2 regions of the Sphingobium sp. LF-16 genome follow, and region 1 is predicted to be linked to the other one. Evidence: riboswitches for the same ligand, from Rfam matches in the RefSeq annotation. Region 1 holds a riboswitch; the other holds the start of a gene.
What was found. Region 1 has a riboswitch for thiamine pyrophosphate ahead of DIZ22_RS00730 (TonB-dependent receptor). Riboswitches for the same ligand answer to the same signal wherever they lie in the genome.
Positions count from the first base shown of each region.

Region 2: linked by a shared signal. The riboswitch ahead of thiC (phosphomethylpyrimidine synthase ThiC) and the one ahead of DIZ22_RS00730 (TonB-dependent receptor) in region 1 are both predicted to bind thiamine pyrophosphate.

Region 1 covers NZ_CP029335.1:132,604-148,338, reverse strand. Annotated here, with positions in the region: gene DIZ22_RS00730 (TonB-dependent receptor) at 1-2,228, opposite strand, end outside; TPP riboswitch at 2,258-2,367, opposite strand; gene DIZ22_RS00725 (glutathione S-transferase family protein) at 2,451-3,125, shown strand; gene DIZ22_RS00720 (hypothetical protein) at 3,130-3,768, shown strand; gene ndk (nucleoside-diphosphate kinase) at 4,050-4,472, opposite strand; gene DIZ22_RS00710 (DNA polymerase III subunit chi) at 4,586-5,023, opposite strand; gene DIZ22_RS00705 (leucyl aminopeptidase) at 5,029-6,474, opposite strand; gene lptD (LPS assembly protein LptD) at 6,654-8,918, shown strand; gene DIZ22_RS00695 (peptidylprolyl isomerase) at 9,005-10,369, shown strand; gene pdxA (4-hydroxythreonine-4-phosphate dehydrogenase PdxA) at 10,347-11,372, shown strand; gene rsmA (16S rRNA (adenine(1518)-N(6)/adenine(1519)-N(6))-dimethyltransferase RsmA) at 11,362-12,216, shown strand; partial or broken gene DIZ22_RS00680 (IS5 family transposase) at 12,290-12,747, opposite strand; gene DIZ22_RS00675 (DUF1905 domain-containing protein) at 12,865-13,164, shown strand; gene DIZ22_RS00670 (acetamidase/formamidase family protein) at 13,507-14,802, opposite strand; gene DIZ22_RS00665 (carbohydrate porin) at 15,023-15,735, opposite strand, start outside.
Region 2 covers NZ_CP029335.1:3,886,820-3,902,554, forward strand. Annotated here, with positions in the region: gene DIZ22_RS18260 (transglutaminase family protein) at 1-61, opposite strand, end outside; gene DIZ22_RS18265 (hypothetical protein) at 391-594, shown strand; gene DIZ22_RS18270 (DUF805 domain-containing protein) at 744-1,100, shown strand; gene DIZ22_RS18275 (prolyl oligopeptidase family serine peptidase) at 1,172-3,268, opposite strand; gene DIZ22_RS18280 (hypothetical protein) at 3,291-3,575, opposite strand; TPP riboswitch at 3,685-3,792, shown strand; gene thiC (phosphomethylpyrimidine synthase ThiC) at 3,848-5,743, shown strand; gene DIZ22_RS18290 (DUF4160 domain-containing protein) at 5,838-6,071, shown strand; gene DIZ22_RS18295 (DUF2442 domain-containing protein) at 6,055-6,321, shown strand; gene DIZ22_RS18300 (hypothetical protein) at 6,516-6,764, shown strand; gene DIZ22_RS18305 (hypothetical protein) at 7,033-7,434, shown strand; gene DIZ22_RS18310 (hypothetical protein) at 7,463-8,122, opposite strand; gene DIZ22_RS18315 (hypothetical protein) at 8,264-8,707, opposite strand; gene DIZ22_RS18320 (hypothetical protein) at 8,853-9,395, shown strand; gene DIZ22_RS18325 (PKD domain-containing protein) at 9,436-11,568, opposite strand; gene DIZ22_RS18330 (acyl-CoA dehydrogenase family protein) at 11,593-12,573, opposite strand; gene DIZ22_RS18335 (acyl-CoA dehydrogenase family protein) at 12,570-13,778, opposite strand; gene DIZ22_RS18345 (non-heme iron oxygenase ferredoxin subunit) at 14,017-14,331, opposite strand; gene DIZ22_RS18350 (acyl-CoA dehydrogenase family protein) at 14,472-15,617, shown strand; gene DIZ22_RS18355 (acyl-CoA dehydrogenase family protein) at 15,617-15,735, shown strand, end outside.

The DNA.
Region 1 (15,735 bases):
CCGGCGATCAGCGTGCCGTTACGCCCGACCGTGTCCTGCGCATTGGTGCTGATCGAATAGACGCCCGACAGGACGCGCGGATTGGTGACGTTGATCGCGTTGATGCGCAGGTCCATCACCTGCGCGTCGATCAGCCCGGCCAGATGCACGCCGACCGACAGGTCCAGCGTGGCATAGCCCTTGATGCTCTCGTCATTCATGAAGGTCGCATATTGGCGGCCGACATATTTGAGCGCGCTGCTGCCGAACAGCCGGCCATCATCATAGGTGCTGCCCAGCGCGAACTGGAAGCTGGGGGCCGATACCGCCCGCTTGCCCCTGGTCGGCAGATAATCGCCGTTGATCGCCAGATCGTCGTTCAGCCGCGTGTGCAGATATTCGGCCGAGGCATAGATGCTCATCCCCTTGGCCGGGCGATAGTCGATCTCGCCGTCCAGGCCATAGCTGTTCTGGCTGCCGGCATTGATGGTCGAATTGACCAGCGCGCCGCCGCTGTCGATCACCGTCGCCACCTGGCGGTTGCGGAAATGATAATGGAAACCGGTCAGCGAAAAAGACAGGCTGGGGCCGATATAGCGATAGCCCAGTTCCTGCGAGATCGAATATTCATTCTTCAGGCCGTTGGTGCCCTGGCTCACCAGTTCGCCGCCATAATAGCTGTTGTAGAGCGCGAACTCGTTGGGCGTGCGGAAATTGGTGGTGATGTTGGCGAACAGCTGCTGCCGGTCGTCCAGCTGATAATGGATCGCCGCCCGCGGCAGCGCGGCAAAGCTGTCGATCCGCACCGTCGACTGCGGGCCCGGCAGATAATTGCGGCCGTTGCGCAGCAGGTTGACGCCCTTGAAGCCGATGTCGATGCCCAGCTTGGGCGTCACCGCAATGCTGTCGGACAGGAAGAAGCCCTTGGTGACCGTCTTGGTGCGCTGATTCTCATAGGCGAGCAGCCGCCCGTCGGCGGTGCGGATCGCCTTGTCCTGATAGCCCCACTGGTCGACCGGCCGACCATCGGCATCGATCGACGTATAGGATTGCGTCACCCGGTCGGTGCCATAGTCGAACCACAGGCCAGCCACGATCCGATGCGCGCCGGCCTGCAGCGTCAGCTTGCTGACGTCGCCGACGCGGAACTGCTTGCCGGTCCAGTTGCCCAGCACCGTTGCGACGCCATCGACCGCACCGGGCAGGTCGATCGGCTGGGTCAGTTCCTCGGTGCCCAGATAATTGCCGGTGGTGGCGAGCTGCGTGCCATAGGGCGAATTGCCATGCCCCATCTGCAGATAGGCGCTGCTGTCGAAGCTCAGCGTGTCACTCAGCTTCAGGTGGACGGGCGCCGCGACATAGAAATTGCGGAACGGCGCGCGATAGAGGCGCCAGTAGTTGGTGTTCCCCTCGCTATAGGTCTCGTCGAAATTATAGCCGCGGCCAGAGGCTTCCCAGTCCGTCTTGCTGGGGCTGGGATAGGTCGATGTCTTGGCGTCGTTGAAGGAAAAGGCGATGCTCGCCCGGTTGCCCTCGCCCCATTCGTTCAGCAGCTTCGCGTCGATATGCTGGCGCTGATCATGGCCCGCCCCGCGCCAGTTGTCGGCACGGTTGTTGGAATAGGAAATGAAGGCCTTCAGCCCGGTCGATCCGATCCGTCCCGTGTCGATCCGCGCAAAGACGCGCCGCTCGTCATAGGAACCGACCGACAGGTTGACGAGGCCGCCCGCCTCCGCCCTGGGATCATCCAGCGTCAGCGACAACAGGCCGCCGGCCGCCGCGACCACCGGCGAGTCAATATCTGCCGCGCCCTGTGCCAGCATCACCTGCCGCACATTCTCCGCATCGGCGAATTGGGAGGGATAGGCATAATAATAGCCGATGTCGTTCTGCGGCGCGCCTTCCATCAATACGCCGATCTGGTCCTGGCCCAGGCCGCGCAGCGTCAGGCTGGACGATGCCGACAGGCCATAGGGGTCGCTGGACGACACATTGGCGCCGGGCAGCAGGTTGACCAGCTGGAAGGCGTTGAGCGTCGGCGCCTGCTTGATGATGAAGTCGGTGGAGATCGCGCTGACCGCCTTGGGCGCGCTCTGATCGGGCAGCAAGCCTTCGGGGTCTGGATGGCCGACGACCTGGATATTGGTCGACTGGTCCAGTTCATCCTCCGCCATCGCGGGCGATGCGATCATCAACAGGGCCAGCGTCAGGCAGGCGCTTCCAACATGGGGCAATCGGGCAGTCTTCATTTCACGTCCACTCCACAGGAGGGACGACGGACCTGCCGCCTTGCCCTCCCTACGCCGGTATCAGCCGGATCAGGTTCAGCGGGTCGTGGTCTGCTGACCACCTCTCAGCCGCGCATGAGCGGCCCCCCGGGGATGCCCGCCCCTTAGGCGGTTCGACGCGAAGTGGAAAGCCCTCTCTATCGGCTCTCGACTTATCGAAGCCCGCCCGGCTAAGACATGGCCATGATGAAGCTGTTCATTGGCAACAAGGCCTATTCGAGCTGGTCGCTGCGCGGCTGGCTGGCGTGCAAGCTCTCCGGCCTTCCGTTCGAGGAAGTGGTGGTCCCTCTCTATGACGAGGAATGGGAAAAGCGTCGCGAGGGCGATGAGTTCGCCCCCTCCTCCGGCAAGGTGCCGATCCTGTGGGATGGCGACGACATCGTCGTGTGGGACAGCCTGGCCATCGTCGAATATCTCAATGAAAAGACCGGGGGCGACCAGTTCTGGCCGACCGATCCGGGTGCCCGCGCCATGGCCCGCTCGATGGCGGCCGAAATGCACAGCAGCTTCGCCGCGCTCCGCCGCGAGCACAGCATGAACATCCGCCAGATCTATGACCCGGTCCCGCCGTCGGAGGCCGTTGCTCACGACATCAGCCGGATCATGCAGCTCTGGGCCCAGGCCCGCGCCCGCTATGGTGGTGAGGGCGACTTCCTGTTCGGCGAGTTCGGCGCCGTAGACCTGATGTTCGCGCCCGTCGTGACCCGCTTCATCACCTATCAGCTGCCCGTCGCCCGCTTTGCCGAAGCCTATATGCGCGCGATCATCGCCCATCCCTGGATGCAGGAATGGATCGGCGAGGCGCAGGCGGAGGAATGGGTGATCGACAAGTTCGAAGTCCCGCCACAGACGGCCTGACCCGATGAGCGACAGCCCCGAGGCCAAGCAGGAGACCCGCAAGGAGGAAGCCGCCCGCATCCGCCGGCGCTGGATTACGCTGGGCGAATTGCTGGCGGTGGCGGCGGTGCTGATCTCCGCCCTCACCCTCTATCTCAACTGGGCCGACAAGAAGGACGAACGCGCCAGCAAGGCCGCCGAAAGCAGCAAGGCATCCGCCCGCGCCGCCCGGCTGGTGCTCAACGCCGCAGCCGATGGCGACAGCCGCCTGACGCTCAAGCCCGCCGATCCCGATCAGCTGGTGCAGAGCCAGACCATCCATTTCCCCAAGGCGCTCGGCATCGCCCCGGTCGACACGACCGGCGAACCGCGGATCGAGGCCGGCTGGTTCGAGGATGCGCTGAAAAAGGCGCGCAATGCCGCCAAGCTGCCCGACGACAGCATCGGCGACGAGAAACTGCCGGTGACCATCGTCACCCAGTTCGTCGTCAATGGCGACACCCACAGCGATTCCGCCGTCTACGACATCGGCTATGGCATCGCCGGCAAATGGCTGTCCGGCCACAAACTGACCCTGCGCGGCCTCTCCCTGGTCAGTCACGCCCAGGGCGCCAGCGCCCAGGCCAAGATCGACACCCGCTGGGCCCGTCAGACGAAACGCTAGAGCCGCACGGCCACGTTCAGGCAGGCCGCAAGCGACCAAGTGCGGACGTTTCCTACTCCCCTCCCTTCCAGGGAGGGGCCGGGGGTGGGTGCGCCGCGTAGCGGCGGTCTACGGTCGATAGGGCAGAAGCTCGCTGCGCTCGCAACCCACCCCAACCCCTCCCTGGAAGGGAGGGGCTATGTCTTGTTCCCACCCAAATCCGTCATCCCCAACCACAAAAAACCCGGCCGCTCCTTGCGGGAGCGCCGGGCCTTTTGCTCGTCCGGGGACGGGTGTCGGGTTTAGCCGACGATTTCTTCGGGCTTGAAGAAATAGGCGATCTCGATCGCGGCATTTTCTTCGCTGTCCGAACCATGGACCGAATTGGCTTCGATCGATTCGGCCAGTTCCTTGCGAATGGTGCCGGCGTCGGCATTGGCCGGGTTGGTGGCGCCCATGATGTCGCGGTTGCGGGTCACGGCGTTTTCGCCTTCCAGAACCTGGACGACGACCGGGCCCGAGATCATGAAGGCGACCAGGTCAGCAAAGAAGGGGCGTTCCTTGTGAACGGCATAGAAGCCTTCGGCCTGCTCGCGGCTCATGCGGATGCGCTTGGAAGCGACGACGCGCAGGCCGGCTTCTTCCAGCATCTTGGTGACGGCGCCGGTCAGGTTGCGACGGGTTGCGTCGGGCTTGATGATCGAAAAAGTGCGCGTGACGGCCATGGCCCTCATAACTCCGGATTGTTGGAATAAAGTTGCGCGCCCTTTAGACCGGGCCGGATCACTTCGCAAGAGGGGCGCGAGAGGGCTTGGTAGAAGTCCCTATTTCCGGGCGTTCACGGCCCCTGCACCCATTTGCGGCCTTCCTGCCGCCAGAAGCGCGGGGTCACGCCCTCGCGCTTGCTGAGCGCCCGCCAGCTGGCCCGCGCGCCGTCGATCGTGTCCGCATCGAAGAAATAGAAGGCGCGATCGAAGCCCAGCGCCTCCTCGCGCCATACACCGTCCGCCAGCGCAACATGCCTGGCGCCATTGGCAGCGTCACAGCTCTGCGCCAACAGCACCGGCTGGGCGGCGTCCACCCCGTCGCCTGCCAGGCCATTGGCCAGGAAGCTTTCGGGTGGCCCCGCCCACAGGCCCGCCGATATGCGGGCCAGCCGCTCCGGCTCGTCGGCCACCACCAGCAGCCGCGCGCCCATGTCCAGGATGCGTGCCGCGATCGCGGGCAGCACCCCTTCCACAGGATCGCGGCTCAGCTGGTAGAAGTCGACCTGCACCGGCTTCAGCGCTCGAACTTGTCGGCCACCAGCTGGTCGATCAGGCGCACGCCATAGCCGGTCGCGCCCTTGTCGGCGGTGGCGCCGGGCTTGTCCGACCAGACCATGCCGGCAATGTCGAGATGCGCCCACTTCACGCCTTCGTTGACGAAGCGCTTGATGAACTGGGCAGCGGTGATCGAGCCGGCGAAGCGCGGACCGATATTCTTCATGTCGGCGATCGGGCTGTCGATCAGCTTGTCATAGGCCTCCGACAGCGGGAAGCGCCACAGCTTCTCGCCGCTGGTCTTGCCCGCCGCCAGCAGGTCGTCGGCCAGCGCGTCGTCGTTGGCGAACAGGCCGCCATGCTCGCTGCCGAGCGCGATCATCATCGCGCCGGTCAGGGTGGCAAGGTCGATCACCACTTCGGGTTCATAGGTCTTCTGTGCCCAGGTCACCGCGTCGCACAGCACCAGACGGCCTTCGGCGTCGGTGTTCAGCACCTCGATCGTCTGGCCCGACATCGACGTCACGATGTCGCCGGGGCGCTGGGCATTGGCGTCGGGCATATTCTCGACCAGGCCACAAATGCCGACGACACGCGCCTTGGCCTTGCGACCGGCCAGCGCCTTCATCGCGCCCGCCACGGCACCGGCGCCGCCCATGTCCCACTTCATGTCTTCCATGCCGGGGCCGGGCTTGAGCGAGATACCGCCGGTGTCGAAGGTCACGCCCTTGCCGATGAACACCACCGGCTTTTCGGCGGCCCCATCGGTGCCGTCCCATTCCATCGCCAGCAGCCGCGCCTCGCGCGCCGACCCCTGCGCCACGCCCAGCAGCGCGCCCATGCCCAGCTCCGTCATCGCCGCGCGGTCCAGCACGGTGATCTTGACGCCGAGATCAGCCAGGTGCTGGCAGCGCGCGACGAAGCTTTCGGGATAGAGGATGTTGGCCGGTTCCGACACCAGCTCGCGGGTGAAGGCGACACCGGCGGCGACCGCCGACAGCTTGGCCCATTCGGCCTCGGCGCCGTTTGCGACGATCGTCACGGTCGCCAGCGTCGGCTTGGCCTTTTCGGGCTGACGCGTGCGATAAGTGTCGATCCGCCAGCTGCGCAGCAGTGCGCCCAGGCCCAGCCGGGCGGCATCCTCGCCACTGACGCCGGCCGGGAATTCGACCGCTGCGTGGGTCGCGCCGCTGGTCGACAGCTTGGCGGTCAGCGCGCCGCCGGCCCGCTCCAGGTCGGCCGCACTGCCATTGCCGATGCCCAGCAGCAGGACGCGCAGCACCGCGCCACCTTCCTCGACGAAGCTCTCGACGCTGCCACCCGCCTCACCGGCGAAGCGCGCGGCGGCGGCGCCGGCGACCAGCGTGGCCGATGCGGTAAGCGGCAGGCTGTCGACAGTCCCCTTCGCCACGGCAAGGACCAACGTGTCGACCTGGGGGCGCGTGGGGCTGAATTGGATGTCCATCTGGGGGCCTTTTCTCTGGAATGCCGTGTCGTTCTTGTTTCAGCCAGATAGTGCGGCTTTGCCGCTCTGCAAAGCCATTCGGCGGATTTCCGCCGTCCCGAATGCGAGCAGCGATTGCGGCGCGGGCCAAGCAGTGCGATAGGCAGGGACCAGAAGTGCCCACAAAGAGGCCCCTACGCTTGCAGATTTCCGTGTTTCCCCTGTCGTTCAAACAGGCGCTGCTTGCCGGCGCTGCCTCGTCCTGCCTGCTCGCGGCGCCGCTGGCCCATGCGCAACAGGCGCCCGAGCCCAAGCTGAATGAGCCCCAGACGCCGATCAGCGCGCCCGACGCGCCGGTGCCCGACAATGACCAGGAAATCGGCTTCGCCGCCGATACGCTGGAATATGACACCAACAGCCAGGTCGTGACCGCCACCGGCAATGTCCAGTTGCTGCGCGACGGCAACCGGCTGCGCGCCGACAAGATCGTGTGGGACCGCAACACCGGCAAGGTGGAGGCGCAGGGCGCCGTCTCGGTGATCGATCCCGACGGCAACGTCGCCTATGGCGACCGCTTCGATGTCACCGATACGCTCAAGGATGGCGCGGTCGACAATATATTGCTGGTCCTCCAGAAGGGCGGCCGCATGGCCGCGACCAAGGGCGAGCGGGTCAATGGCGTCTATACGCTGCACCACGCCGCCTATACCGGCTGTCCGGTGGAGGGCAGCGACGGCTGCCCCAAGGAACCGACCTGGCAGATCAACGCAGTCAAGGTCGTGTATGACCCGACCAAGCAGCGCGTCTCCTATACCCGCGCCAATGTCGAGCTGTTCGGCCTGCCGCTGATCCCGGTGCCGGGCCTATCGCATCCGGTCGGCGACGATGGTGGCAGCGGCCTTCTGGTCCCCAATATCCGTTATGACCGGGTCAACGGCTTCGAGGTCGCGGTCCCCTATTATCTCAAGCTCGCACCCAATCGCGACCTGACCGTCACGCCGCACGTCTACAGCGATTCGCTGCCGATGATAGAAGGCAATTTCCGCCATCTCTACGATCGCGGTGCCTATCAGATCACCGGCTATGCCACCTATGGCAGCCGGTCGAGCGGCATCACGCCAACCGATTCGCAAAAGGATATTCGCGGCGCGATCGACGCCAGCGGCGGCATGCAGCTGTCGCCTGAATGGAGCGTCAACGGATCGATCCGGGTCGCCACCGACCGCACCTTCCTGCGCCGCTACGACATCAGCCGCGACGACCGGCTGCGTTCGACCCTGGGCGTCCAGCGGATCGGCGAGAACAGCTATTTCTCGCTCGCCGGCTGGGCGGTGCAGACGCTGCGTGTCGACGATCCCCAGGGTCAGATGCCGATCGCCCTGCCGGTCATGGATTATCGGCTGCGGATGAAGGATCCGCTGCTGGGCGGCCAGATGCAACTCCAGGCCAATACGCTGGCGATCACCCGGACCGAAGGGCAGGATACCCAGCGCGCCTTTGCCGCGTTCGAATGGAATCTGCGCAAGCTGACGGGCCTTGGCCAGGAAGTGAATTTCACCACCTATCTGCGCGGCGACGTCTATCACAGCAGCGACAATCTGCTGACCGACACGATCAGCTATGCCGGCGATCCGGGCTGGAAGGCGCGCGGCATCGCCGCCGCCGCGGTCGACATGCGCTGGCCCTTCATGGGTGAGGCCTTCGGCGGCGTGCAGCGTATCGCCCCACGCATCCAGATCGTCGCCTCGCCGCACCTCGCCAACCTGTCGGTGCCCAATGAGGATGCCCGGTCGGTCGATCTGGAGGACAGCAACCTCTTCGCGCTCAACCGCTTCGCGGGCTATGACCGGTTCGAGGATTCGAGCCGCATCACCTATGGCCTGGAATATAATCTGGCGCTGCCCGACTTCACGCTCGACGCCAATGTCGGCCAGAGCTACCGGCTCGACAACCGCGCCAGCATCCTGCCCGACGGCACCGGCCTGTCCGACCGCATGTCCGACATCGTCGGCCGCTGGACCATCCGCTACAAGGATTTCGTCAGCTTCACCCAGCGCTTCCGGGTCGACAAGGACAATCTGGCGGTCCGCCGGAACGAAGTCGACGCGACCGTGGGCAGCAAGAAGACCTATGCCCAGATCAGCTATCTGCGCCTCAACCGCAACGCCAATATCACGCTGGAGGATCTGCAGGACCGCGAGGAACTGCGCCTGGGCGGCCGCATCCAGTTCGCTCGCTTCTGGTCGGTGTTCGGCTCGACCGTCATCGATCTTACCGGCGCGCAGGAAGATCCGGGCACCACGGCCGACGGCTATGAGCCGGTGCGCCAGCGCCTCGGCGTTGCCTATGAGGATGATTGTTTGACGCTGGGCTTTACATGGCGGCGCGACTATCAGACCAACGGTGACGCGCGCGCCGGCAACAGCTTCCAGCTGCGGCTGGCTTTTCGCAATATTGGCATATAAGGAACTGCCTTCCCGCCGTCCGCTCAGGACCGGTTAAGGCGGAACGGGGCATTGGCTCCCGACCGTATTGGAGATTTTTGCCGACGATGCTTTCTGTCGTTTTCTCGCCCAAATCCGTTCGCTCGGGCCTGCGCACCCTGTTCCTGTCCACCGCCCTTCTGGGCATGGCGGCACAGACCGTGTCGGCCCAGGCCGTCGACGATGACGCCGATCAGGGCCTAAACCTGCCCAAGGATGTCACCATCTTCGGCAAGAATGATCCCAATGTCCGCAAGGCGACGGCGATCGTGAACGGCCGCATCATCACCGGCACCGATGTCGATCAGCGCCTGGCCCTCATCATCACCGCCAATGGCGGCAAGGTGTCGGCCGAGGAAAAGGAACGGCTGCGCGTCCAGGTTCTGCGCAACCTGATCGACGAAACGCTGCAGATTCAGGAAGCGGCGGCGAACGACATCAAGATCGATCCGGCCGAAGTGAACCAGAGCTACGAGCGCGTCGCGGCCAATTTCCGCAAGTCGCCCGACCAGTTCAACCAGTATCTGCGCGAACAGGGCAGCTCGGCCAGCAGCATCAAGCGTCAGATCGAGGGCGAACTGGCCTGGAGCCGCCTGCTCCGCCGCAACATCCAGCCCTTCGTCAACGTCTCCGAAGACGAAGTGAAGTCGGTGGTCGATCGCCTCAATGCCGCCAAGGGCAGCGACGAAGTGCGGATCAGCGAAATCTATTTGTCCTCGACGCCGGAAAACCGTGACCAGATCACGGCCAACGCCCGCAACATCATCGAACAGATCAAACAGGGCGGCAGCTTCGCCGCCTATGCCCGCCAGTTCTCCGAAGCCTCGACCGCCGTCGTCGGCGGCGATCTCGGCTGGGTCCGCCCCAGCCAGCTGCCGACCGAACTGGCGCAGGCCGCCACCGAATTGCAGGTCGGCCAGCTCGCCGGCCCGATCGAGACGGTGGGCGGCATGTCGATCATCTATGTGATGGATAAGCGCAAGGTGCTGACCGCCGATCCGCGCGATTCGCTGCTCAGCCTCAAGCAGCTGTCGGTCCTCTTCCCGGCCGGCACCAGCAAGGAAGCCGCCAGCCAGAAGGCCGCGACCTTCGCCGCCGCGGTCAAGGAGATCAAGGGCTGCGGTCAGGCGAACGAGATCGGCGCCCGCATCGGCGCCGACGTGGTCGACAATGACAATGTGAAGCTGCGCGACCTGCCGCCCCAGCTGCAGGACATTCTGGTCAATCTGCAGGTCGGCGAATCCACCCCGCCCTTCGGTTCGATCAACGATGGCGTCCGCGTCCTGATCGTCTGCGGCCGCGACGAGCCGCAGTCGGCCAACGCCCCCAATCCCGAACAGATCCAGGCCCAGCTGGAAGAGGAACGCGTCAACAAGCGCGCCCGCATCTATCTGCGCGATCTTCGCCGCGATGCCGTTATCGAATATAACTGATCCGGTCAGCCTGCCGCCCTTCGCCGTCTCGCTCGGCGACCCGGCAGGCATCGGACCGGAAATCGTGGCCAAGGCGTGGGTCATGCGCGAAGCGCGTGGCCTGCCCGCCTTCTTCGCCGTCGGCGATGCTGCATCGCTGCGCGCGGTGTGGCTCGGCCCGGTCGAGATCGTCGGATCGCCCGAGGAAGCCGCGCAGGTGTTCGAGCGCGCCCTGCCTTGCATGCAGGTGGCCGAAGCGGGCGAGATAGTGCCCGGCACGCCCAGCATCGACGGCGCCCGTACCGCTTTCCAGGCACTGGAGGTCGCGGTCGGCCTTGCCCGCACCGGATCGGCCGCCGGCATCGTCACCGCGCCGGTCGGCAAGGAACAGCTTTACGGCGTCGGCTTCACCCATCCGGGCCAGACCGAATTCGTCGCCGAACGCTGCGGCGTCTCGGCCCAGAACGCGGTCATGATGCTCGCCGGCCCGTCGCTCAAGGTGGTACCGATCACCATCCATATCGCGCTGGCCGATGTGCCCTCGGCGCTGACCATCGATCTGATCCGCGCGCGCGTCCTCACCACGGTGAAGGGGTTGCAGCGCAATTTCGGCATCGCCCGCCCCCGTCTCGCCGTCGCCGGCCTCAACCCGCATGCCGGGGAGAATGGCGCACTCGGCCGCGAGGAGATCGAGGTGATCCGCCCGGCGATCGAAGCGCTGCGCGCCGAAGGGATCGACATTGTCGGCCCGCTGGCGGCCGATGGCATGTTCCATGCCCGCGCCCGCGAAGCCTATGACGCGGCGCTCTGCATGTATCATGATCAGGCGCTGATCCCGATCAAGACGCTGAACTTCGACGATGGCGTCAACATCACGCTGGGCCTGCCGATCGTGCGCACCTCGCCCGATCATGGCACCGCCTTCGGCATTGCCGGCACCGACAGCGCCAATCCCGGCGCGATGATCGCCGCCCTCAAGATGGCGGCCGAAGCCGCCCGCGCACGGATTGCCTATGCCGGCTGACGCCCGCCCCACTCTGCCGCCGCTGCGCGACGTGATCGCCGCCCATGGGCTTCAGGCCAGCAAGGCGCTCGGCCAGAATTTCCTGCTCGACGAACAGTTGCTCGACCGGATCGCCGCCATTCCCGGCGGCATCCAGGATCAGCCCGCGTTCGAAGTCGGCCCCGGCCCCGGCGGCCTGACCCGCGCAATCCTGCGCGCCGGCGGACGGCTGGTCGCGGTCGAGCGTGATCGGCGCTGCCTGCCGGCGCTCGCCGAACTGGAGCTGGCCTTCCCCGGCCAGTTGCGCGTCATTTCCGGCGACGCGATGGAGGTGGATGCCCGTGCCGAGGCCGGCGATGGCGCCCATATCATCGCCAACCTGCCCTATAATGTCGGCACCGCCCTGCTGGTCGGCTGGCTGTCTGCGCTATGGGCGCCGCTGCCCTGGTGGTCCAGCCTGACCTTGATGTTCCAGATGGAAGTGGCCGAACGCATCGTCGCGAAACCGGGCACCGACCATTATGGCCGCCTCGCCGTCCTCGCCCAGTGGCGCAGCGACGCGCGCATCGCCATGAAGGTGCATCGCAGCGCCTTCACCCCGCCGCCCAAGGTGATGTCGGCCGTGGTCCATATCACCCCCAAGCCGGCGCCCGAAGGCGTGCAGCTCAAGATCCTCGAACGCCTGACCGCCGCAGCCTTCGGCCAGCGCCGCAAGATGCTGCGCCAGAGCCTCAAGTCCGTCCCCGGCGCGCTAGATGCACTGGAAGCGATCGGCATCGACCCGCAACGCCGCGCCGAAACCGTCAGCGTCGAAGAATTCGTCACCCTCGCCCGCCAGCTCGGCCAGGCAACGACCAGCGCCTGATTCCGCTACGCCCCCCCAGCAAGGCCCAGAGACGGAGCCGCGATCGAACGTTTCTTGGGTCAGGACTCGTTGATCAAAGCCAAAAGATGACGGTGGCAGCGGGGGCGATGGCGGAGAAGAAGGCTGTCGGGCATCGATCGTAGCGGGTAGCAACCCGGCGCCAATCCTTGAGGCGTCCGATCAGGCGGCCAGCATCCCCTTTTTTACCCGCAGGCTTGATGCCGTGCGGTGCGCCTTAAGATAGGTCGCGTCGATCATCACCGTCTTGCGTTCGGAAGACTGAGGCGCAGCCAAACCTTCCATCATCCGCAGGAACACGCCCTTATCGCTCCACCGCTTCCAGCGATTGTAGAGCGTCTTGTGCGGACCATAATCCTTCGGTGCATCCCGCCAGCGCAGCCCGTTACGGTTCACAAAGATGATCCCGCTCAACACCCGTCGATCATCAACCCGGGGCTTGCCATGGCTCTTGGGGAAATACGGCTCAAGCCGCGCCATCTGGTCGTCCGTCAGCCAATACAGGTCACTCAATTCCAGTCTCCTCACGGAGCATGAATCAGATCGCAACGCCTATATCAATGGGTCCTGACCCTAGGCGGAGACGTCTCACCTGACGAAACAGCTTGGGAGCATGTCGGCCCTATCTGGTTGTGGCGCGGGAAAGGCAAGGATGGTCAGCCTTCATCGATGTCGTGGCATTTTCTAACGATCGACGGCGAGGTCGCCGAAGCCATTCGTGTAGCATCGTCGGGCCAATCAGCGGCTTGGGGATCGGTCTACGTAGAGGCCGGCATCGGCAAAACGTATTGGCGCACATCGGTTTTTCCGAGCAAGGCCATCCAGGGCTACATGCTGCCCATCAAGGCGAGCGTGAGAAAAGCAGAAAAGCTGGCGGATGGTGACGTTATCACGGTTCGTATTACCCTATCCAAGGGACCATCACGCTAGAAATGAGCGCTCGGCCTGAGGGAAGTTGGTCGGGAGCTGTCAGGAAAGCGGAACGTCCGCTGCTGGGGATCGAAAATTTGGCTCGGAGCGTCCGGCGTGGGTCGCCCCCAGAAACGACTGCTATGCGTCCAAGGCTGAACCACTGTGCCTCATCCGCAAGGTCAATCATTTCAATCGACAGTGGCAGAAGGAGAATGCGGGCGCGCTGTCATTGTCAGCCGATGCGCGCTGCGCCGCCGACCGATCGATCTTGGCTTCAACATAGGTGGATCGTGAACGGCCACAGCTGCGACGGCGGTTATGCGCCGTGGCTCGCTAAGAAGCCGTTCCTGCAGCTGGTTGCTATCGAGCCGGAAGCAACGCCTTGTCGATGCGCGCAGCCACGCCAACACTTCGGCCTGCGAGGTTCGGGATTGAATAGCGCACTGCGCTTCCCAACACCTTTGCCGCGTCGGACAGGCTCAACCCATAATCCTGCTGCAGCCATTGTATCAAACCTGTGGTTGCGGCCCTCGTGGCTTCGTCGAGCGAGCCGGCCTGCCCCAATGCCATGATTGCATCTGGCGATTCGACCCTTGGCATCATGATCGCGCTTCCCTTGATGATCTCGACCGAGAATTCGCCGTCCATCGACGTTTCGAGCGCATATTGGGAGGTTTCGCCGTCCCCTTGGAGCGCGTGTGCGTCACCCAGATACAGCAACGCGCCGGGTTGCTGTACTGGCAAAAAGACGGTGTTGCCCGCAACCACCTCGGGAAAGTCCATGTTGCCGCCTGCACGACCGGTATCCCCTGTCGAGAGTGGAGGCGAAGCAAAGCCACTCGCCAGGCCGACGCCGCCGAGCATTGGTCGCAATGGGACGCGATAGTCTTTCAATCGATCTCCAGGCTCCTCGAGCGTTGCAAATCCGCTCTCCCGATCGAGGCGCCATCGCACTGGCCGGCCAAGATCGGACGCTTTTGCACTCAAGCCCGCCCCCAGTACGCGTGTCACGATCGTGTCGAGGCTCTCTGCCCAATCTCGATTGGGCGTCAGCTTGCGGATGTGTATCGCGAGCGTGTCGCCTTGCTGTGCTCCCGCAACAAAGAAGGGGCCAGTCTGCGGATTGCCGAACAATGCGCGCGTGACGCCATTTGCATCAATGCCGCCGGAATCGATTGTCGAGGTTCGAACGATATCGCCAGGCCAGATCGTCAGGACCGGATCGCGGTCAGCCGAGAAGCTGTTTGCAAAGGATTGCGGGGCATATTCTATCACGCGCGGCTGAGCCGTCGGACGCTCGGGCACTGGTCTGGCGGAAAAGGCAAATGTCTGCCGCCTATCCGGGAAATTATTATCAGGGTAATTGGCGGTACCAGACAGCCGGCCTTTTTCGAGACGCGCCTCGAACCGATATTCGGCTCCGCGCTTGTCGGTCACCGAAAAATGCAAAGCCTTGCCAGCAATCGTCCCTGCTACACGATCGCCGTCCCAGTCGCCGGAAACCGCATCCTGCAGGATCGACAGGTTGAGTGTCGAATACTCCGGATTTCCCCATCGATCGACCACCAACACCCACTGGCCATTCATCTTGGGCGAGGCCGACGCCACTGTCGTCAGCATGCACAACGCGCCAGCGGCTATCACGGTACGCAACATAACCCCTCCTCATCAATTGACTACAGATGTAGTCAATTGATGAGCGCTGGCAATGCTGTTGGTCGAAGAGTTGGTTATGGAAAGGCGATCGACGTTCTCCTCCTTCCTGACGCTCAAAATCCACATGCCGGCCATCAGCAATATGATCGAGAACAACGCAAAAGCAGACCGACAGGAAATGTTAGACGAAAAATCGCGACTGAGTGACCGGGAAGGGGCGTCATTTCATTGCAGGCATGCCCAGCAAACCCGCGATATCGACCGAGATGCGCAAGCCGAAGGCCAATATGTCGCCTGATTGTTTTCTGGCGCGCGGCTGCAGGAAATTGTCGGGATTGACGACATATTGGATATTGGGGCTGATCCGCACATTGCGGCCGACCGCCATGCCATAGTTGAGTTCGAAGATCGCCTCTCCTCGGCGAACGCGGTCGGTGCCGCCGGCTGCGATACGGGACGCCTGAAGATAATCGATCTGCCGGTCGCCGATCCGGATATAGCTGCCTACGAGGCCAAGCGTATCGCGCGGGCGTCCGGCAAGCGGGCCAGTGACGATGACACCGGCAATCGCCTGTCCCTTGAACGGGACATAGTTTTCCGTCGAACCGATCATTCCGCCAAACACCGTCACCGGCCGTTTGACGTCGCCATGGAGGTGGCCCGTGACAGCGTCGCCCATGACGTACCAGCCGGCCTGGCCATCATGCTGGAGCGGAGTCCCCCCAGCGGTAAGGCGAGGTTGATGATCGCTGTTGAGATAGGGATCCGCAACATCCGACGTGTTGTGATAGCCGCCAATGCGCAGGTGCCAGGGATAGTGCGCCTTGGGCGAGGCAGACTGGAAGCCCAGCTCCACCGCGGTCTGATGCCCGGTCGATCCCTGGGTCGACCAGTCGAACCCGTTGGTTGGATTGAGCGAGGGATTGGCTTCGA
Region 2 (15,735 bases), 820 kb from region 1:
CCAGACGGATCGGGCGGCTATAGCGATAGGCGGTCAGGTGGTGCAGCGCGGCCTTGAGCATGATGCGATCAGAAACCACGCTTTGCTGCAATGCAATGCGAAACTGTCGCCTCGACAAAGATTCTCGCAATTTCCGTTCGCGTCAGCCCCGGCCATCCCCTCATTTAACCGACGTCATCCCGGACCCTTCGACAGGCTCAGGGCAGGCTTGATCCGTGATCCATTCGGCGCTTTCGCGCGGGTGTAACGCCGAATAGATCCTAACTTCCGTCAGGATGGCGCAGGTCGAGATTGGCAGGGAGCGACCATTTTTTGCCGGTCGATAGGCTTCAAGGCCTTCCTGATAGCGGACATCAAGCGATAAGGCTAAAACGGCGGAAGGAGACCACCATGCCCACCGTCGAAGTGTTTGAAAAAGATGAGATGACACCCCTCTTTCAAGGCGATTTCTCTTTTTTGCCCCGGATAGGGGAATACATCTCCAAGGATGCGGGAGGGTATTTCGACTACTACAATGTGGTTGAGGTCTGGCATCGCGAAGAGGGCGCAACTGGCGTCTTTCGAGCGTGCATTCGTGTTGAAATCAACGACTAGGCCATAGCCGGCGATAGGCAGCATACGACCATTTTTAGACGTTCTCGAAAAATAAGGAAATGTCCGAAAACAGCCATCTGCTCCGGCATCATAGCCGTACGGTTTCATAGGTGATATGCGGACGATAAATTCGACACGTGGAGATTGACTTGAAAGCATTCGCAGAGCGCTCCCGCTACCGCCCCGCATCGGCAGCGCTGTTCGTGATGTCCTATATTGCTCTGGCTGGAATTTTCGCTGGAGTTCCTAGCTGGCTTTGCTTTCTAATCGCTGCGGCCGCTTGGATCGCTTTGGCAACCATTACTCTCCATCGTCTGCGTGATAGTGGGCTCTCGGGCGCATGGATTTTATTGATGATCCTGAAATTTGGTGTCGGTCCTGATTGGCACCTTTCGGATTATGTGACGATGGATATCGGCGGCTCCATTCTCGCATGCGTGCCAATCATTCTAGGCTGGATTTTCCCTGCCAAGCATAACGGCAGCTATAGCTCTTCAGCGAACTGAAACCTGACTTTCCGCTACCCACCCATCCCGGCCATTCGGTCCGCACTGGATTTGTCCACGCGGCCTGGCCCCTATTTCCCCTCCAGCCTTTGGCTGAAATAGACCATCTGCATCGCCTGCAACCGCGCACCCTGTTCGATATCGGCGTCGCCCGAATGGCCGCCGGCGGTGTCCTCGTAGAAGAGATAGGGCAGGCCATAGTCCTTCAACCGCGCGGCGAACTTGCGCGCATGCTGCGGCCCGACCCGGTCGTCCTTGGTCGTGGTCCAGATATAGGGCGTGGGATAGGCCACATCCTTGCGGATATTGGCATAGGGCGAGATTGTCTCGAGGAACGCCTTCTCCTCCGGCACCGACACGCTGCCATATTCATCGACCCAGGATGCGCCGGCGGCGATCTGTTCATAGCGGATCATGTCGAGCAGCGGCACCTGGATCACCACCCCGTTCCACAGCTCGGGATGCTGGTTGAACTCCACCCCCATCAACAGCCCGCCATTGGACCCGCCATAAATGCCGAATTTCTGCGGGCTGGACAGTTTGCGCGCAAAGATATCCTGCGCCACCGCCGCGAAATCATCATAGATGATCTGGCGCTTGGTCTTGAGGCCCGCCTCATGCCAGGCCGGGCCGAACTCGCCGCCGCCGCGGATATTGGCCAGCACGAAACTATTGCCCCGCTCCAGCCACAGCTTGCCGGTGATCGCGGCATAGCTGGGCGTCATCGGCACCTCGAAGCCGCCATAGGCGGTCATGATCGTCGGCGTGCTGCCGTCGGGCGTCATCCCCTTCTTGTGGACGATGAAATAGGGAATTTTGGTTCCGTCGGTGGACGTCGCCTCAAATTGTTCGACCACAAGGCCCGCCGCATCGAACCGCGCCGGCATCGCCTTGACCTGTACCGGCTTCGGGTCGGCCGCGTCCATCGCCCACAATGTCGTCGGCGCCAGGAAGCCCGCGACGCTCAGATAGACCTGGTCGCTCTTGTCGGATGCGGCGACCGTGCTGATCGTCGCGTTGTCGGGCAGGTCGACCGGCTGCGCGGTCCATCCCGTGGCCCCGCGCGCATAGACCCGCACCCGCCCGCGCACATTGTCGTTGAGGCTCAGCACGACCCGATTCTTCGTCGCCACCACCCCGTCGATCGACTGGCGCGGCGTCGGCGCGAACAGGATTTCGGGGGTCAGCACGCCGCCATCCTGCAAGGCTTTCAGCGCCACGCTCGCCAGCGCGCCCGCCGGCACGGTCACGCCGCCGCTAGTCCATTCCTCGCTGGTCTGGATCAGCACCTGCCCGTCGACCATGCCCTGCAACTGGCTTTTGGCCGGCAGCGCCAGCCGCTTCGTCCCCTGCGCCGTCAGCAACCAGGTCTCGTTGCCGAAGAAGGTGACGCCGCGAAACAGGAAGGCGGCCCGATTGCCCTGCCCATCGCTCAGCAGGATGGGCATCGACATAAGCTGGTCGCTCGCCGCGCCGCGAAACACTTCCTGCGCGTCGTCCAGCTTCTGCCCGCGCTTCAGCGTCTTGACGACAAAGGGATAGCCCGACTTGGTCAGGCTGTCCGCCCCCCAGTCGCGCGACAGGAGGAGCGTATCCTTGTCCAGCCACACCGCATTCTGCTTGGCGTTGGGAATGTCGAACCCGCCCGGCACGAATGTGCCGTCGACCAGGTCGAACTCGCGCAGCCGCACCGCATCCTCGCCGCCATCCGATAGCGCCAGCAGCGCGATCCGTTCCTCGGGGTCGAGGATCACTGCGCCCTTCCAAACCCATTTCCTGCCTTCCGCCTTGGACAGCGCATCCAGGTCCAGCACGGTCGTCCAGCTCGGCGACGCCGACGCATAATCGGCCTCGGACGTATAGCGCCATACGCCCTGCGGATGGTCGGCATCGCGCCAGAAATTATAGATGCGGCCATGGATCAGCATCGGCATCGCGATCCGGTCCTTGGCCGATGCGATCGCCAGCGCGTCTTTGAAATAGCCGGCATAACGCGGATCGCCCTGCAGCGTGGCGACGGTCGCCTTGTTCTCTGCCTCCACCCACTGCATCGCGCGCGGCCCGGTCCAGTCCTCCAGCCAGACGAACGGATCGTCGGCCGGAGCGGGGGCGGGCGCGCCAGCGCCGGTCAGCAAGGCAGCAGAAACCATCGTCAAAAACCTCTTCATTGCGCCCCCCCCTTTGTTGTCCTCAATCCCGCGCGAGCTGGCCCTTCAGATAGCGCCGCCGCAACACCGCGCCCGCCACCAGCAAGGGCAGCGACGCGGCACAGGCGATCAGCCCCAGCAGCATCGGTGACCAGCCCATCAGGCTGTGGACGCCAAAGGCCGAGGGCAGGATCAGCAGCAGCGCCCCCAGCGTCAGCAGCCACAGCCCCCAGCGCCGCGGCCGTACCGCCACCATCCGCATCTCGTGCCGCAACGCCTTGCGCCGGGCCTTCTCGGAATCGGGATGGGGTGGGGCGCTGTTCTGCACGATCGGCCTCTTGCTGGATATTCTTCCAGTTATGGTCTCCATCGCCCCGGCGCAAGGCGATCGGCTCGCGAGGGGCTTCCCCTGCCGCCGCGCTTGCGCTATCCATTGCCCATATCCCCGGGGGACCGTCCGCAGACGGTTGAGAGGCGGCTTTGTGGCCGCGACCCGCTGAACCTGATCCAGTTGACACTGGCGTAGGGAGGGAAGCGCGTCGTGCCACTCATCCCGTGACACCACCCGCACTCTCTCTCCGCCTGAAGGAGAGAGACAATATGGCAGATGTCCCCGCCCGCACCGAAATGCGCGTCACGACCGGGCCCATTCGCGGCTCGAAGAAGATTCATGTCGGCCCGCGCAAGGTCGCCATGCGCGAGATTCATCTGGAGCCGGGCAGCGGCGAGCCGCCGGTCCGCGTCTATGACACCTCCGGCCCTTATACCGATCCGGATACGCATATCGACATCATGGCCGGCCTCCAGCAGCTTCGCCGCGACTGGATCCGCGATCGCGGCGATGTCGAGGAATATGACGCGCGCGAGATCAAGCCGGAGGATAATGGCCTGAAAGGGCCGGACCGTTCGGGCGGCGTCCAGCCCTTCCCGAACGTGGTGAAGCGCCCGTTGCGCGCCAAGCCCGGCGCCAACGTTTCCCAGATGCATTATGCCCGCCGCGGCATCATCACCCCGGAAATGGAATATGTCGCCGAGCGCGAGAATCTCGGCCGCGCCCGCCTCGCCGAATATGTCCGCGACGGCGAAAGCTGGGGCGCGTCGATCCCCGATTATGTGACGCCGGAATTCGTGCGCGATGAAGTCGCCCGTGGCCGCGCGATCATCCCGTCGAACATCAACCACCCGGAATCCGAGCCGATGGCGATCGGCCGCAATTTCCTGGTGAAGATCAACGCCAATATCGGCAACTCGGCGGTCGCCTCCGATGTCGCCTCCGAAGTCGACAAGCTGGTCTGGTCGATCCGCTGGGGCGCCGACACGGTGATGGACCTGTCGACCGGCCGCAACATCCACGACACGCGCGAATGGATCATCCGCAACTCGCCCGTGCCGATCGGCACCGTCCCCATCTATCAGGCGCTCGAAAAGGTCGGCGGCATCGCCGAAGACCTGACCTGGGACATTTTCCGCGACACGCTCATCGAACAGGCCGAACAGGGCGTCGACTATTTCACCATCCATGCGGGCGTCCGCCTCGCCTATATCCCGATGGCGGCGAAGCGCGTCACCGGCATCGTCTCGCGCGGCGGATCGATCATGGCGAAATGGTGCCTGGCGCACCACAAGGAGAGCTTCCTCTACGATCATTTCGACGAGATCACGGAGATCATGAAGGCCTATGACATCGCCTATTCCCTGGGCGACGGCCTGCGCCCCGGCTCGATCGCCGACGCAAACGACGAAGCGCAATTCTCCGAACTCTACACGCTGGGCGAACTGACCCACCGCGCCTGGAAACAGGATGTGCAGGTGATGATCGAAGGGCCGGGCCATGTGCCCATGCACAAGATCAAGGAGAATATGGAAAAGCAGTTGCAGGTCTGCGGCGAAGCGCCCTTCTATACGCTCGGGCCGCTCACCACCGACATCGCGCCGGGCTATGACCATATCACCAGCGGCATCGGCGCGGCGCAGATCGGCTGGTATGGCACGGCGATGCTCTGCTACGTCACGCCCAAGGAGCATCTGGGCCTGCCCGACCGCGATGATGTGAAGGTCGGCGTCGTTACCTACAAGCTTGCCGCCCACGCCGCCGACCTTGCCAAGGGGCATCCGGCCGCCAAGGTCCGCGACGACGCGCTCAGCCGCGCGCGTTTCGAGTTCCGCTGGCGCGACCAGTTCAACCTGTCCCTGGACCCCGACACCGCCGAACAATATCATGACCAGACGCTCCCGGCCGAAGGCGCCAAGAGCGCGCATTTCTGCTCGATGTGCGGCCCCAAATTCTGCTCGATGAAGATCACACAGGAAGTGCGCGACTTTGCCGCCAAGAAGAACCAGCCCGCTGACGGTTTCCTAGAAGCCGGTCTCACCGGCGCGGAAGTCGCCGAAGCCAGCAAGGCCGCCGCGTTGAAAGGCATGGAAGAGATGAGCAAACTCTTCAAGGAAACCGGCAGCGAACTCTATATGGGCGCCGGCGGCAGGGAGCATGATTGAGGCTTTGGCACCCGGTAACTTTCTCGATTTTACCGGGTGATCCGCTCACCGCTTCATTATAGATGGTTCGGCATCCTATGGGGAACCGTGACCGATGCCGACCATCTTGCGCCTCGATGGCTATCGCTTCTATTTCTACAGCCACGAACCCAATGAACCGCCCCATGTCCATGTCGACAAGGGCGGTGCTTCGATCAAGGTCTGGCTAGACCCTATATCCCTCGCAAGGAACACCGGCTTTCGTCGCCAGGAGATAAATGGCATAATCACGATGGTGGAGGCCCATCGGGCGCGCCTGCTGGAGGCTTGGCATGAATATTTCGGCTAGGATCACCGACGAACGTGTTGCCGATGTTCGCTGCGATGCGGATAGCCTGATCGTCGACCTGATGGACGGTCGGACCATCTCTGTCCCCCTTGCCTGGTATCCACGCCTTGCCAGCGCGACACCCGATCAGCGTGCCGTTTGGGAAGTCGCCGGTGGTGGCTATGGCATTCATTGGCCGGATATTGACGAGGATCTCAGCACGGAAGGATTGCTCCGGGGAGCGCCTGCGCCGGTACACCATGCTCGGTAAGCCTTCAGACTATGCCGAGTTTGCGGCAGCAATGCTGCTGGCCGAGCGGATCATGTGTGAAGATCGCGTCATATTATGCGTGTGGGCGAACTAGCGCTTCGGTTCCGCCAATATCCCCTGTCCTACACGGCGATCCTCTGATCTACCCTGGGGAATGACACAGTCCATCCCCGCCCGCGCAGCCCGCGCCGGCCATCTTCACCCCCGCCCGCTGGACCCCGGTCCGGCAGCGGACCTTCCTGACCGCCCTCTACCAAAGCGGCAGCGTGGCGCAGGCCGCGCGCATGGTCGGCATGTCGCCGTCCAGCGCGCATCGCCTGCGCCGTCGCCTCGCCGGCACGGCCTTCGACCGGGACTGGGGCAACGCGCTGGCGCTCCATGCCCAGGCGATGGCCGACCCGATCGCCACCCAGCTTCGCCCCCAGGCCGCGACGCGGCGCTGAGGCATATCGGTGCAGAACAGGTGCAAAGCTGTCGCGTCACCGGGGCATCATGGGCGCGTTATGCGTCGCCCCGGTGGCGCGTTCTGATGCAGAGCAGGCGCGTGGGTGACGCGCGGCCGGTGCAAAAGCGGCGCAAATCGCCCGAAAAGGCCGATAACGCTGTGAACTTCGGGCGTGACCCTGCGCCCTTCGTCCGTGCCGCCTTGCGGGATCACGGAAAATATGAGAACAAATAACGAACATGATTCGTCCTCAGGGGAGGAAGTCCATGGTTCATCGTCTCGCTTCGTTATTGCCGCTGCTGCTCGCCGCGATCATCGTCGGCGTGCCCGATCCGGCAGCCGCCAAGCCCGATTTTGCCCACGTCACCACGCGCGAACAGGCGGAGGCGCTGGTGGCGACCGGGGCGCTGGTGCGCATCTATCTCTTCCCGATCCGTCTGGGCGGGCCGAGGCGCAAGGCGAATATCAGCTATGTCCCACCCGAAGCGGGCGCCGCGCTCGACCAGATTAGCGGCACGCTACAGCGCTTCACCCGTGAGGGGCTGGTCGATCAGTTGAGGATCATACCCGAATATCGCGGCTCCAGCTTCGTGCCGACGCGCATCAACATGCATGCCACCCATAGCGGGCAGGAGGGCGGCTTCCATCCGAGCATCGCGATATGGTGACGGTCGACGCGCAGCAGGCGCCGCCGGTTCAGGCTTCCAGCATGCGCAGGGTGCGGCGCTTCTTCCAGTCGAGCACCACCTGGATGCGCATGCTCCAGCTGCCGTCCCAGTCGACCGCCAGATCATGCGCGTCGAGCTGGGCGGCGATCCGCCGGCCGATGTCGAGCGCCGCCGCCTCGCCCGCTGCGCAGGCACCGTAATTGAGGTAGAGCGCCTCGCCCTCCACCGCCGCCTCGGTGTCCTGCATGTGGAAAAAGGCATAGCCCTCGGCCGGACGCCCTTCGCCGATCGCTTCCTCGATCTCGTCCCAGATCTCGATCGCGCCGCAACTGCCGCAGCAGGTGAAATTCTGCCGCGCGATCACGCCCTCCGCCTCCAGCGCAGCAAAGGCCGCGTCCAGCCGGTCGCAATCGGTCATGTCGGGCCAGGCCTTTTCGGCGGCATTATGCTCGGCCAGCGCCTGACGCAGCGCGGCCGATGCCTCGCGGCGCAGGGTCGGGCCGGGCAGTTCCTCGACGAACGTGTCGTGGGCGGCGGTCAGGATCGCGTCATCGTCATGAAATCCCCCGGCGACGTCGCGCCAGACCTGGTCGCGCAGCGCGGCGAGCGGATCATAGGGGGGAAGGGCGGGTTCTTGCTCGGGGGCGTTGGTCTTGCCGAAGATTCGATTCCACAATGCGCCGAACATGCGTTTGCCTGCCTCCCGCGATGCACTTTACTCCGCCCAACATGGCGTGGCTTCGGGCAAAGGAAAAGGGGGCATTTGACCCATGAATCGCGACAGCTTCACGGTCCACCGCAGCGATGCCCCCAAATGGCCTGCCGATCCTTATGGCGCGGGTTCCAGCACCACGTCCCAATGATCTTCCGTCACCGCCATGCGCTTGGCCTCCTCGGCATCGAACGCCGCCTTGTCGGGGAACATCCGCGCCTTGGCCGCCGCCATCGCCGCCTTGTATGCTTCGCCAGCGCCCACGCCGTCGGCGCCATGCTTGTAGACGATGGTGGTGCGCACGTCCCACCGCGTGCTGCCGCCCATATGGGTGAAGGGCATCTCGACCGTGACTTCGCTGATATAGCCCTGCCGCATCATCTCGCGCAGCAACGCTTCATGCTGCTTGTGATAGGTGGTCAGGAACTGGCCCATCCCGCCCCATTTGACGCGGTAGTAATTTTCCACCTTCAACGGGCCGTCGGCGGGTGCCGCGGTCTGGGCGGTGGCGGGCGCGGCGGCCAGGCTGGCGAGCAGGATCAGGGCAGGGGGGGAACGCATCGGGCAGGGGCCTTTCGCAATCGAAGATCATCTGCCCCTACAGACGGATCAGCCGCCAATTTCCGCGCCCGTGGCGCAATCGCGCTTGCTCGCTGCCGCGTCCCGCCCCACCATGGGGTCATCCCTACCGCGCAAAGGACCGCCGATGACCCGCCACCGCCTCTGGACCGTCCTGACCCTGCCCGTCCTCCTGTCTGCCGGGCTGGCCGCCTGCAGCGGTCAGAAGAGCAGCCCGGCCGACAATGCCGCCGACAATGCGGTCAACGCGGTCGAAAATGCCATGGCGAACGCCGCCAACGCGACCAATGCCGCCGCTTCCACAGGGGACGCCTTCAGCCATTATGTCGGCAAATATCCCTTCGACAAGGTCGGCGCCCATAGCTGGAATGACGATCCCGCCGTGGTCGCGGCGGTGAAGGCGGCGGTCGCGGACAAGGCGGTGCGCAAATGGGTGCTGGAAGAGGGCGGCCCCGCTTCGCCGATCGCGACCGTCGACGGCAAGGTCGCGGCCTGGTCGTGCGAGACCCATAATTGCGGCCCGCACCAATGGCTGACCCTGGTTGATCCGGCCAGCGGCACGGCCGAGGTCTGCTATTATGACGAGGCCGTCGATGCCCAATCGACCCGCTGGTTCAAGGCCGGCAAGGAAGAAAAGCGTCCGGGCCAATGCCCTGACGTGTCGAACTGACGGGACAGGGGCGCCACATGATGCGGCGCCGCCTCTGCCGCTATTGGACGACGACCCGCACCCGGCCCAGATTCTGGATGCGGGCATAGGGTGTGGCGGCGTCGCCCTTGCGCTCCGACGCGATGCGCAGCGCGGGGAAATAGGTGCCGGGCGCGGCGAAGCTGTGGCGCGTGGTCAGGGTCAGGCCGTTGCCCGATCCGGCGGGCAGCTTCGCCTTTTCGGCAAAGGCGCCGCTGCCGTCAAAATCCCATTCCGCCGACACGATCCGACCGGTGCCCGGCGGTACGCTGATGGTCGCGCGGAAAGTCACGGCAGCGCCCGGCTTCACGACGGCTTTCGCGCCGCCATTGGCGGTGACGCTGGCGACCGGCTGGATCCCGCCGCGCACCGCCGCATCGGCCGGCACGATCACCTGGCCATTATCGATGCGATAGGCAGTGTTGGCGGGCGGGGCGACGCCCTTTTCCACCCAGGCGGACAGGTCGCGCAGCGCCTGTTCCAGCATGCCCAGATAGCTGACCGTGCGGGTCGGGTCTTCCTGATGGCTGCTGTCGCCGTGCAGCGCATGATCGGTGAACCAGATGCGGAAATTCTGGTCGGCGCTCGCGCCCTGCGCAGCGATCACCCGCTGGCGATACCAGTCGCCCTGCCAAGGCATGGCTTCGCGATCCCACAGATTTTCGACCAGGATCATCTTGCCCCGGAACTGCCCGGTCATCGGTGGCTGGCCCAACGGCTTGCCGGTGGTCGCCGCAGTGAAAAGCTGGCCGAGCAAGAAGGGTCGCTGGGGATAGAGCGGCTTGCCATCGGCCCCGCGAAACTGATCCCAGACCGGATAGCCGGCGTCGGCCGGCGGCACCTGATGCCAGTGATAGGTTTCGGCAGCGAGGAAATTGCTGTTGTCGACCCGCACCTTGTCGCCAGCCTTCAGCAGGTCGACCACGGCATCGTCCACCACGCCCAGAATCACGACATCGCCAGCGATGCGGTTGATCGTCAGCCGCTTGCCCTGCGCCGCGCCCGACCCGACGATCAGGTCGCCGCCGACGAAATAGGTGGCGGGTGGCGGGCTCGACAGGCGGAAGGCGACGATACGCTGTGCCGCCCGACCCTGTAGCGCGGCAAAGGCATTGTCGACATTGGCCGCGCCGTCGGTGATGCGGGTGTCGAGCTTCAGGTCCGCCGCCTGCGCCGCGCTGATCGGTGCAGCGATGGTCGCATCATGCTGCAGCCGATAGCCCTCGAAACTCTTGGGATCATCATGGCCGAGATAGCCCGGCTTGGTCCAGAAATCGGTGAAATAGCCGGCATCGGCCATCACCATCCCGCCATAGAGGGCGGCAAAGCCGTGGATGCCCATCGTCTTCCAGCCGAACCAGCTGGGCGTCGGGAAACCCATCGCCGTCACCTCGCGCAACACCGACGCCTGCTGCGGCGTTAGCCCGGCATAAGGATCGCCCGAGCCGCCCGGCTCGACCGCGTCCAATATCTGCGGGAATTTGTCATTGAGCACCCGCATCGCGCGCATCCGCACGGAGAACATGTTGGGCGGCGCCATCGGCGATCCCAGCACATAGGGGACGACGCCGTCCCACACGCCGGTGGTATTCTCGATCGAGCCGACGGTGCGGAAGCCGCCGCCGCTGCCGCCAAAGGCATAGCCATAGGGGCGCTTGCCGCCGTACATCTGCTGCGCGACGACGCGCGAATAGCGGGCCGATGCAGCATTGGCGCGATAGGCGGCGATGGTGAAGTCATTGGGCTTGCCCGGCATGCCCACCTGGTCGCGGCCGCCGCCATTGGTCTCGACATAATAGCCGCCCGACGCGATCGAAAAGCCGATATAATTTTCCTCGCCATCGGTCAGCTTCTGCGCCAGATTCTCGTCATCCGGGACCGGCGTGATATGCTGGAAGAAGCGGCCCTGATAGTGCGCCTTGTCGGGGAAATAGAAGGAGAAACGGGTCTCCGTCCCCTTGAACCCGCCATGGACATAGCGGTGCCGCACCGGCGCATCGCGCCATTCGTCGATGTCGATATAGGGCTGGGTGAAGAGCGGGTCTTCGGCGGCGCTTGCAGGCCCGGCAGGTGCGCTGCCCTGCTGCGCCCCCGCCATGCCGGCCATCAGTAGCGCTGACAGGGCTGTCATGCCCATTGCAATCGATCGACGCATCGCTTCCTCTCCCTTTTTGCCGGTTCAGGCTGCAGCCTCCAGCGCCGCCCTGCCCATTTGTTCGTCCCAATGATCCGCATCGCCGCCGAGCGCGCCATTCAGCATCGCGCGCTTCAGGAACAGGTGACAGGGATGCTCCATGGTGAGGCCAATGCCGCCATGGAGCTGGATCGCCTCTTCCGCGACCAGTCGATAGACGGCGCAGGCCAGCGCCTTGAGCGCGCCCAGGGCGATGATATCGACGTCGGCCTGCTGCGCCCGGCTCCAGAACAGGGCGTCGGCGGCGGTCAGTTGCGTCCGCATGTCGGCGACGCGATGCTTGAGCGCCTGGAACAGCGCCAGCGGCCGATCGAACTGCTGCCGCGTTTCGAGATAGGCGACGGTCATCGCCAGCGCCGCCTCCGCGCCGCCCAGGCTGTCGCCCGCCAGGCAGAAGAGGCGCAGCGCCTCGATCCGATCGGCCAGCGCGCGGGCGGCATCGCCCTCTGCCAAGGTAAGGCCCGTGCCTTCAAGGACGACATCGAACAGGCGACGGCTCTTGTCCCATCCGGCGCGATAGGTGACGGCAACCTGCTCGGCCGGCACCAGTGCCACCCGATCGTCGGTGACGTGCAAAATATGGCTGGCGGTATCGGCATCGGGCACGCAGGTCAGCCGGTCGGCGCCGTCCAGCCCACCCGCCAGCGATGCGGTCATCACCTCGCCGGCCATGGCGTCGGCGATCAGCGCGTCGCGCTCGGGCAGATCATCGGCCGCCGCCAGCGCCTCGATCGTCAGCATCTGCGCCAGCACGGGGCCGGGCACCAGCGCCTTGCCCATGCGCTGATGGATGACGCCCGCCGCCTCGCGGCCGAGGCCAAGGCCGCCCAGATCCTCCGGCACGCCCATCATCAGCCAGCCCATCTCGGCGATCAGCGCCCAGCTCTGCGCCGCATCCGGGGCAAGCTCGCTCTGGCCGAACGCCTTGTCGGCCGCATCCTGCACTTCCGCGCGGGTCATGGTCATGCCGCGCCCTCCTTCAGCGTCCAGCTCTTGGGTTCGCGCGGCATGCCCACCAGTCGTTCCGCGATGATGTTGCGTTGCACCTCGTCACTGCCGCCGGCGATGGTCCAGGCATAGCTGTTCATGAAATCGGCCATCCAGTTGCCGGTCTCCATGCCGCCGCCAAAGGTGATCGGGCTGTGATATTGCGCCTCTATGCCGCCCAGCCGAATCCCGAGCGATGTGAACTCTCGCAGCGTGCGGGAGTAGGACAGCTTGACGATCGACGCGTCGCCGACCCGCTCGATCCCGGCGATGCGGTTGGCGAGGAACTGGTCGGCGACGGCGCAGGTCGCATCCACCTTGGCGCTCAACCGGCCGAAGTCGCGGACTATGCCCTGATCGTCCTGCCGGCCCTGCGCGCGGATCAGGTCGCCGAGCCGCCACAAGGCGCCACGCAGCCGGGCGCTCAGTTCCAAGAGGGTCAGGCCGCGTTCGGACGAGAGGGTGGATTGCGCCACGGCCCAGCCCTGGCCTTCCGCGCCCAGCCGGTCCGCGACGGGAATCTCGACATTGTCGAGGAACAGCTCGGCAAATTCCTCGTCGCCATGTATCTGATGGATCGGCCGCGCGGTGACGCCCGGTGCCTTGAGGTCGAGCAGCAGATAGGTGAGGCCGGCCTGTTTCGGCCCGTCATTGCTGGTGCGCACCAGCAACAGGCATTTGTCAGCGAACTGGCCCATGGTCGACCAGAGCTTCTGCCCATTGACCACATAATGGTCGCCGACCCGCTCGGCGCGGGTGCGAACATTGGCAAGGTCCGATCCGGCATTGGGTTCGGAAAAGCCCTGGCACCAGATTTCGCCCGCCAGGATGCGCGGGATCAGCAGCGCCTGCTGCGCCTCGCTCGCCCATTCAAACAGGGTGCAGGCGGCATGATAGGTCGACATGAAGGACAGCAGCAGGCGCGGTGTATCGGCGCGCGCCAGTTCCTCATAGAGGATCTTCTGTTCGGCAAGCGAGCGGCCGCCGCCCGGCCATTGGGCCGGCCAGTGCGGCACGGCATAGCCGCCCTCGACCAGCTTGGCGAACCAGTCGCGCTGGATCTGCAGGAAGGCGGCCTCGCTGCTGCTGCGCTCGCGCCAGCCGTGCGGCGCATTGTCGGCCAGCCACTGGCGCACTTCCTGCCGCAGCCTGTCGAGCGCATCGGTCAAAGCCTGCCCCTCCATCCCGTTCCGGTTCCTCTCATCCCCGACGCTAGGCCCAATTGCGCCGCCCCCCGCAAGATGGCGGCCGGCGATATCCCCAAGGCGATGGCTGGTAAGCCCTTCCTTCGATCGGACACGCAACGACGCAACCACCTCCTCCGTCATCCCGGACTTGATCCGGGATCCATTCAGCGCTCGCTCTCAACCGTAGTGCCAAATGGATCCTGACCTCCGTCAGGATGACGAAAAGGGAACAGGGCTAGATCGCCACCTCGATCATGTCGTCGACGATGCGGACCGGATAGGTGGCGATCGGTTCGCTCGCCGGGCCGGTCAGCGGCGCGCCGGTCTCCAGGTCGAACCGGGCGCCATGCGCCGGGCAGGCGATCCAGCCCAGGCGAATACGACCGCAGGCGAGCGGTTCGTCGGCATGGGAACAGAGCGCGGCGATGGCATGAATCTGCCCGTCGCTGTTGCACAACAGGATAGTCCGTCCGTCGATGGTCACGCTTTTGGTCTTGCCCAGCGGCACCTCATCCAGGGAGGCTGCCATTTTGAAATCGCGCTCGCTCATGCCCGAAAGCTGCCCAAGCCGGTGGAGCGCGGCAAGGCCCGGCCCACGCCCATCACCGGGGCGTTCTCTTGCCCGCCGCCCTGTTGCGGCGCGCTGCTCTTCAGTATCGCATCCCTGTTCGGCAGGGGATGCGTGGACCAATGGATTTTGAATGGACGCAGGAAGAAGAGGCTTTTCGCCAGCGGTTGCGCGACTTTCTCGCCGCGACGCTGCCGCAGGATTGGGAACGTTTCTCGCAACATGGCCCGGCCTCCCCGGCGCTGACTGACTATGCCCGCACCTTTTGCGGGCGCCTGGCCGACGAAGGCCTGCTGACCCCGCACTGGACCAGGGAGATTGGCGGCCAGGGCCTCGACCCCTGGCATCAGACCATATTGGCCGAGGAAATGTGGATCGCGGGCGAACCGCGCGGCGGCCAATATATGAACGTCAACTGGGTCGGGCCGACATTGATCCGCTACGGCTCGGACGCGCAGAAGGCGCGCTATCTGCCCGCCATCACCGGCGGCCGGGCGCTGTGGTGCCAGGGCTTTTCCGAACCCGGATCCGGCTCCGACCTCGCCTCGCTGCGCACCCGCGCGACCCGCGACGGCGATGTCTATCGCGTGTCGGGGCAGAAGATCTGGACCAGCTATGCGGGCCTTGCCGACACCTGCTTCCTGGTCTGCCGCACCAGCGACGATCGCAAGCAGGGCATTTCCATCCTGCTGGTGCCGATGGACACGCCCGGCATCACCGTGCGGCAAATCCCCTCGCTGATCGGCGAAGGCGATATTCACGAAGTCTTCTTCGACGATGTCGTCGTGCCGGTTGAGGCGCGGCTGGGTGCGGAAGGCCAGGCCTGGGAAATCATCGGCTATTCGCTCACCAATGAGCGGCTCGGCATTCCCCGCTATGCCCTCGCCCGCGCCGCGCTCGACCGGGCGGTGGCGCTGCTCCAGACGCAGGGCGAATTTGCCGGCGAGGCGGTGCGGATCGAGGCCGCCCATGCCGCCGCCCTGTGCGAAGCGGCACGGATGGCCAGCTATGCGATCGTCGACCGCCGCTGCCGGGGCGAGGTGATCGGCGCCGAATCCAGCTCCGCCCGTTTCGCCACGGTGATGGCCGAACGGCGGGTATGCGAATTCATCGTCGAATATCTGCCGCAGGCACTGGCCGACGCCCACCCCTATCTCAAAATGCATCATCAGCGCGGGATCGTCGCGGGCATCGCCGCCGGCGCGGCGGAGATCCAGCTCAACATCATCGCCAGTGATGTGCTCAAACTGCCGCGGGAGCCGCGCTGATGGACCTGTCCCTTACCGACGACCAGATCGCAATCCTCGACGCGATCGACACGTTGACCCGGCCCTATGCCGGCGCGACGCTGCATGAGGCGGGCTTTGCCCTCAGCAGCGAGGCGCT